Regions from separate parts of the Nitratireductor sp. GZWM139 genome, predicted to be linked through region 3. Evidence: riboswitches for the same ligand, from Rfam matches in the RefSeq annotation. Region 3 holds a riboswitch; each other region holds the start of a gene.

Region 1 (2,258 bases), on a different contig from region 3:
GAGGCCATGAAGTCGAAGGACGACAGAAGGTCATAGAACTCGATGGCGCGCGCCTCACGGTCGATCTCGCGCACGGCAAGCCCCATGGCGACACGCATGAAGAACGCCTGCGGCAACTCGAACCGAATGCCCCCGGCATGCAGGAAATAGCGGTCGTAGAGCGTCTGGAGGCCAAGGAACTGGAAGTTCAGATCACGCTCGGGCCTGAGCGCCGCGCCAAGGCGCGCCAGATCGAAACGGGCAAGCTCGGGGTCGATGAGCTCGCTTGCAATGCCGCTCGCGATAAAGTCAGGGAAATAGCTTGCATAGCGCTCCGCCATTTCGGCCTGCGTCGCCTGCTCGGACCTGCCGGCCACAAAGGTAAGCGCCTCGCGCCGCAATTTGTCGAGCAGAAGACGCGCGGAGACGAACGCATAGTCAGGCTCCTGCTCCACCAGCGTGCGGGCGGCAAGGATGGGCGCAAGCGACAGCTCGTCCTGACGGATGCCGTCATAGAGATTGCGGCGGGTTTCCGTGAGGATCGGTTCGGCGGAAACGGTCTTGAGGCCGGCACAGGCTTCTTCGACGATTGCGGCAAGCCGCGCCTCGTCCAGCGGAACCAGCGTTCCGTCATCCGCCGTCATCTGCAGGGCGGATTGCGGGGCTTCCACACTGGCCGTCCCGGCGGCGCGTTCGCGGGCGCGCTCCTCGCGATAGAGCACATAGGCGCGGGCAACCCGATGATGCTCGCCGCGCATGAGGGCGAGTTCCACCTGATCCTGAATTTCCTCGATGTGGAACAGACGGTCGGCATCGGCCCGGCGCGTGAGCGCGGACACGATCTGTACGGCAAGCTCCTCGACAATTTCATGGACACGGCGCGAGCCAGCGGCGGTGGAACCCTCAACCGCCAGAAACGCCTTGGTCAGCGCCACCGCGATCTTGGCGGGATCGAACGGCGTGACGCCGCCACTACGGCGGATGACGCGGTAACCCGGTTCAGACGATGCGGTTTCGGTGTTTGCAGTGGAATGCGGAACCGTGGCGGTTCCATTGGTGTTTTGTGCTTCAGTCGCCGGCATGTAGACCCCCGTGGCGGTTGGACGGGGGCGCGGAGACATGCGGCGCGACGGCATTGCCGTGGCGACACACGCACCACCGGGACACCCCGCCCGTGGACGTTTATTTCGTCATGGCAGGTCTCCTGGCTCGCAGGTCATCACCGCTTTCCGGCCTTCCCGATGCGCTGGGGCATCAGTGACACAGAGTGAAAGCGGCTCGCTGCTTACAGTTGCGGGGGCAGCGCCGGCCTTGCCCAGAGGCGCACCGGCTTCCCTTTTCACTTCCGATCCCACGAGGAATCGAAAGAACCATAACCCCTACAGTTGGTATCTTCTGGATATATGAAGTCAATATATTGTTTCCGGGGAAAGCAGAAACAAACTGCTGGATTATTCGCAACGCCGCTTTGGGCATGGCTCTACGGCGCGCGTGTGATCTCCTCCAGAACGGAAAAAATCCGTTCATCGTCGCATTGAGCAACGTTGAAACGCAGGAACCCGCAGGCGGAGCCTGACAGGCTGAAGGCGTTTCCTGGCGCGAGCACCACGTCCCTCTCAAGCGCATGGCGGGCAAGCGTGGCCGCATCCAGCCCGTCGGTCACTGCCGCCATCATTCTGTGCGTGGCAGGCGCCAGATTTTCCGCCGGGCGCTCAGGCGCGCCGGCGGCAGTTGGTCAAGATCTCAGGCGAAACTCGACGTCTTGAGGAATTCGGCAAGGCGTTCGGTCTGCGGCTTCAGGAACATCACCTTCGGATCCCCCTCCTCGCCGATTACCCCCTGATTCATGAAGATGACGCGGGAGGAAACCTCGAAAGCGAAGCGCATTTCGTGGGTGACCAGAAGCATGCTCATGCCATCGGCAGCCAGATCCTTGATCACCTGAAGCACTTCGCCCACCAGTTCGGGATCAAGCGCAGACGTTACCTCATCAAAGAGCATGAGGCGCGGGTTCATGGCGATGGCGCGGGCGATGGCCACGCGCTGCTGCTGACCGCCGGACAGCTGGCCGGGGTAGTGATCCGCGCGCTGGCCGAGACCGACGCGCTCGAGCCATTTCTCCGCGACGCTGCGCGCCTCGTCGCGCGCCATCTTCTTCACCTTGATCAGGCCGAGCATGACATTGGATGCTGCGGTCATGTGCGGGAACAGGTTGAACTGCTGGAAGGCCATGCCCGTCAGCGCGCGCTGGCGGGCGATTTCCTTCTCGCTCTTGCGAA
Region 2 (2,258 bases), on a different contig from region 3:
AAAAGCTCGTTGAGGCTGGGTGCACGGAAGCCGGTTCCCACCGAGCCGTGCAGACGCGTTCCGGTCGCATCGATGAGATAGGAGGCGGTTGCCCGGTATGTGGTGTGCCCGCCGAATTCGCTGTGCTCGTCCTGCCGGAGGCCGGCTGTCAGCGTCAGGTTTTCAACCGGCGTGGCAATGGCCTCGCCCCAGACGCCTGCGATCCAGAAATCGGAATCGATCTGGGGGTTGAACATGCCGGCGGGAAAGACTGCGCTCTGGCGTTCGTAATCCGCGCCACCCTGAACCGTCAGCCATTCATTGACGTCGAATGCGCCCAGATAATCGGCCTTGTAGCGGCGACCGTCATAAGAGCCGTCGAACGCGGTGCCGGTGATGGAGCGTTCCAGGTCGAAGGCCTGCACGGAAACCGTGTTGCGGAAGCGGCCGTTCATCAGGTCGAGATTGAAGCCGGCCCGGCCGGCCAGCTGTTTGCTGTGGTTGGTCGCCGTCAGATTGTCGCTCGGCAGAATGGTGCCGAAGCCCTGATTGTCGAACTCGGCTTCCGCGTCGATGTAGAGCGCCGAGCCGAATACGGAGAACACGTCTGAAAATGCATGCTCGGCATTCACGTCGAAGGTGACGTTCTCATAGCCATCGCGCTCCGTGCCCGAAGCCGCAGCCGAAATGCCGTCGGTGCGGTAGCCGGTTGCGTTGATGGAGAGTTTCGACTGTTCGTTCGCCGCCCTGAAACCGTAGGAGCCGCCGACCGTGCCGTGCGAGCCGCCTTCGCCCTGAATGATATGGGCGATGCCCGGTTCGATGTCGCCCAGCGTCGACAGGCTGATCACACCGGCAATCGCATCGGAGCCGTAAAGCGTGCTCTGCGATCCCTTCAGCACTTCGATGCTCTGCAGGCCGCCCGACAGAAGATACTGGTAGGACGTCTGCACCTGCGGGCTGGTCGGATCGGAAATGTCGATGCCGTTATAGAGCGTCTTCACATAGCGGCGCGGCGCGCCGCGGATCGAAAGGCTGCCCTCTGCGCCAACGCCACCCGGCGATGAGAGGCTCACACCCGGCAGCAGGTCGAGATACTCGACGGCCAGCGGCAGGGACTGTTCCTCGATCTCTTCACGGCCCACCACGTCCACCGTCGACCCCACGGTGGAGGCCTCTGCCGGTGTGCGGTTGGGCGTGATGACCAGTTTTTCAAGCACATAGTCTTCTGCGCCCGCCATGGTGGCTGAAAGGCCCGTCAGCAGCGCCGAAGCGCTGAGCAGGAGCCGGGTGCGATAACGTCTGGATGGCATGCGTGCTCTCCATGAGAATGCTGCTTCTTTTGCTGGAGAGCGATGGCTGTCTGAATCTGTCCCCCGCCAGCGATGACATTTCGTCACCACTGCGAGATCCACAGCCCCGGAAGCGTCCCGCATCCGGTCGGTGACGGCTCAAGGCAGGTTTCCTGGCTCGCGCTTCATCGGCTTCCTCGCCTTCCCGGGGCATTGCACCCAGTGGCATAGGAGGAGCCTCGGCGCTCACAGTTGCGGGAGCAGCCACGGCTGCGGCCTGATCATGCAGGGCCGTTCCGTGTTCCCTTTTCCCCGGCATGCGAGTGCCTGCCGGAGCACCTCAAGCGAACAAAATTCGCTTACCAACTGGCTCCGGCAGCGTCAATTGCGGCCTGTGGGACGGCTGTTCCACCCATAACGGTGCAGGTGGCGGGTATTGTCAGTACAGGTTTCGGAAATTGTTGCGAAATCGGCTCTATTTGTCAGTTTTACGGCTCATTTGTCGCAAACTCGTCATTTCAACGGTCGAAAAACCTGCAAAACTTACCATTGGCCCCGGTCGTTTTTTGACATCGCTGGCGCGATGGGAAATGCTGAACACAAACTGATAACGGCAAGAAATGGGAGTGCGTCGATGACGTTTTTCAAGAGCAATGGCGAGAAAGTGCCAGCCCGCGTCGCCGAAATGGCGAACGAAGCGCGCGTCGGAAAAATGGACAGACGTGAGTTCCTGGCGCTGGCAAGCGCACTCGGCGCATCGACAGCCGCCGCCTACGGCATGCTCGGCCTTGCGGCACCCACCCATGCGCTCGCTCAGGAGCCCAAAATGGGCGGCACGCTGCGTGTGGCCATGTTCATCAAGGATCCGAAAGACCCGCGCACGGCCGACTGGTCCGAGATCGCGAACGCCATGCGCCAGACGCTTGAGCCGCTGGTGAAATACACGCGCGACTTCACCTTTGAGGGCCGGCTTCTGGAGAGCTGGGA
Region 3 (2,258 bases):
CCGAAGCGGTGCATCTGGCGGTTGTCTCCGAGCAGGCGATTTTCGCGAAACCGGAGATCAATATCGGCATTCCGCCGACATTTGGCGGCACGCAGCGCCTGTCGCGACTGGCGGGGCGAAAGCGCGCGCTGGAACTGCTCCTGACGGGAGATACGTTCGGGGCGCAGCGCGCCCATGAGCTGGGGCTGGTGAACAGGGTGGTGCCTGCGGAAGATCTGCTTCCTGCGGCGTTTGAGCTGGCGGAGCGCATCCTGCAGCATTCGCCACTGGCGGCCGCCCGGATCATATCGGCCGTGACGCGGGGCATAAACACGACGATTGAAGAGGGGCTTCTGATCGAGCGCGAACAGTTTGCCCGCATGTGCGCGACGGCAGATGTGCATGAAGGGCTCGACGCATGGATCGAACGGCGTACGCCCGTCTATCAGGGAAGGTGAAGCAGATGACGCGTTACACCGGTTTTACCAAGGAGATCTGGGAGGCGTTTCGGGCGGATGCACGGCCGGGGCCGGTCCAGATGCTCAATCTCATCAAGCTGCGTGAGCGGGCGGATTATCCGGATGGCCGGGTGGCAAGCGGTCGGGACGCCTATGCGGAATACAGCCGGATCAGCGCGCCCGTTCTGGAACGGTTGGGCGGGCGCATCGTCTGGCGGGGCGGTTTCGAGCTGATGCTGATCGGCCCGCAGGCAGAGGCGTGGGACATCTGCTTCATTGCCGAATATCCATCGGTCGGCGTGTTTGCGCAGATGATGCGCGACCCGGCCTACCATGAAGCGCTGCCGCATCGTCAGGCCGGCGTTACGGACAGTCGGCTCGTCCGCTTCGCCCCGCAGCCCGGCGGTGTGAATTTCGCCGGGGGCTGAAGGCGACTTCCGGTTGCTAGAGCCCTGATCCTAGAGCAGTTTGTAGAACTTCTCGAAGGCGAGATAGGTCGACTTCACGTGCTGCCGGGCAAGCCACGATCGAGGCGCTCTCCTCATCGCTTGCGCGAATGGTGGGCTTGGCGAACCGGTGCATGTTGCGGCAAGCCAGCTACGCGTCGGCCGTTCTTTCGCGCAAACGCCTTTCGCGGTTGCGTCGCGGTTCCTTCGCGGATAGGGTCGCCGCCGCATGCGGTTCCGCCTTTCGCGGATGAAAAGGGAACCCGGTGCGGTCTGCCAGACAGACCAATTCCGGGACTGCCCTCGCAACTGTAAGCGGCAAGTTCTTTCCAATGCCACTGGCGAAAGCCGGGAAGGCGGACCGAACGTTCGAGCCGCGAGTCAGGAGACCTGCCTCATGCATAGACCATGAACGCCGGACGAGGTGCGCCGGCAGGAGGCCCAGAATGCATGCAGGCGCTTTGCCGGCAATGAGTCCGTCTATCGGGACGTCACGTCTCCGATCCGTTTCCCGATTTCCTTCGGCGCAGGCCGAACTGAGCCGATTGTTCCAATGTGGTGCGCCGCATTCGGGCGGGTCGCGCCATGCGCGTTGATCTGGCAGGCTTTGCCCGCGAAGGCGCGCTTGGCGACCACCGGGCGCTGATGCGTCTTGTCGAACGGGCGGACGCGCTTGGTTTCGGCGGCATCTGGTTCAACGAATTTCATTTCGGTCGCGAAACGCTGCCCTATCCGTCCACGCTTCTGCTTGGCGCGGAGGTTCTGGCGCGGACGGAGAGGCTGCGGTTCGGCACGTCGATCCTCGTTTTGCCGCTCTATCATCCGCTGCTGCTTGCCGAGCAGATCGCGCAGCTCGATTTTCAGAGCGGCGGGCGCGTGGATGTGGGGATCGGGCGCGGCACCGAGCCCGGCACATTCACCGCGCTCGAGATTTCGCGCGATGACGCATCAAGGCGGTTTGCCGAAGCGTTGAGGATCATGATCGACGCCTGGACGAAGCCGCATTGTTCGGCGGATGGCGGGCCGTGGCGTTTTTCCAACGTCTCCGTCGGGCCGCCGCCGGTGCAAAAGCCGCATCCGCCGATTTATGTCGCCGGCGTCTCGGAAGAGACGGTCGACATCGCCGCCAGGAACGGTTTTCCGCTTCTTTTGAGCCTTGAACCCAATGAAGCGCGGCAGTTGCCGGTGTTTCATGCAGCGCTTGATCGCCATGGCGGGTCGCGCGCGCCGCTCGCCGCCTCATCGCTGTCGCGTTACGTGATGATCGCGCCGACCCGGGCGCAGGCCATGGAGCGGGTCGATGCGCTTCTGGAAAAGCTCAATGCACGGCGCGCGGCACGGGCGCTGGAGCGTGGAATGCAGCCACCTGCGCCGC

Evidence for each region. A riboswitch is a leader RNA that binds a small molecule or an ion and turns the genes downstream of it on or off. The one in region 3 is predicted to bind cobalamin.
Region 1: it holds a riboswitch for cobalamin, as region 3 does, so the genes downstream of both, NDI72_RS04270 (ribonucleoside-diphosphate reductase subunit alpha) here and NDI72_RS08710 (LLM class flavin-dependent oxidoreductase) in region 3, are expected to answer to the same signal.
Region 2: it holds a riboswitch for cobalamin, as region 3 does, so the genes downstream of both, NDI72_RS03410 (TonB-dependent receptor plug domain-containing protein) here and NDI72_RS08710 (LLM class flavin-dependent oxidoreductase) in region 3, are expected to answer to the same signal.

The regions. Positions count from the first base shown of each region.
Region 1 covers NZ_JAMQML010000003.1:24,520-26,777, reverse strand. Annotated here, with positions in the region: gene NDI72_RS04270 (ribonucleoside-diphosphate reductase subunit alpha) at 1-1,061, opposite strand, end outside; cobalamin riboswitch at 1,157-1,369, opposite strand; partial or broken gene NDI72_RS04265 (PLP-dependent aminotransferase family protein) at 1,460-1,636, opposite strand; partial or broken gene NDI72_RS04260 (amino acid ABC transporter ATP-binding protein) at 1,723-2,258, opposite strand, start outside.
Region 2 covers NZ_JAMQML010000002.1:205,952-208,209, forward strand. Annotated here, with positions in the region: gene NDI72_RS03410 (TonB-dependent receptor plug domain-containing protein) at 1-1,292, opposite strand, end outside; cobalamin riboswitch at 1,418-1,629, opposite strand; gene NDI72_RS03415 (ABC transporter substrate-binding protein) at 1,906-2,258, shown strand, end outside.
Region 3 covers NZ_JAMQML010000006.1:3,455-5,712, forward strand. Annotated here, with positions in the region: gene NDI72_RS08700 (crotonase/enoyl-CoA hydratase family protein) at 1-437, shown strand, start outside; gene NDI72_RS08705 (DUF1330 domain-containing protein) at 443-865, shown strand; cobalamin riboswitch at 1,099-1,295, shown strand; gene NDI72_RS08710 (LLM class flavin-dependent oxidoreductase) at 1,469-2,258, shown strand, end outside.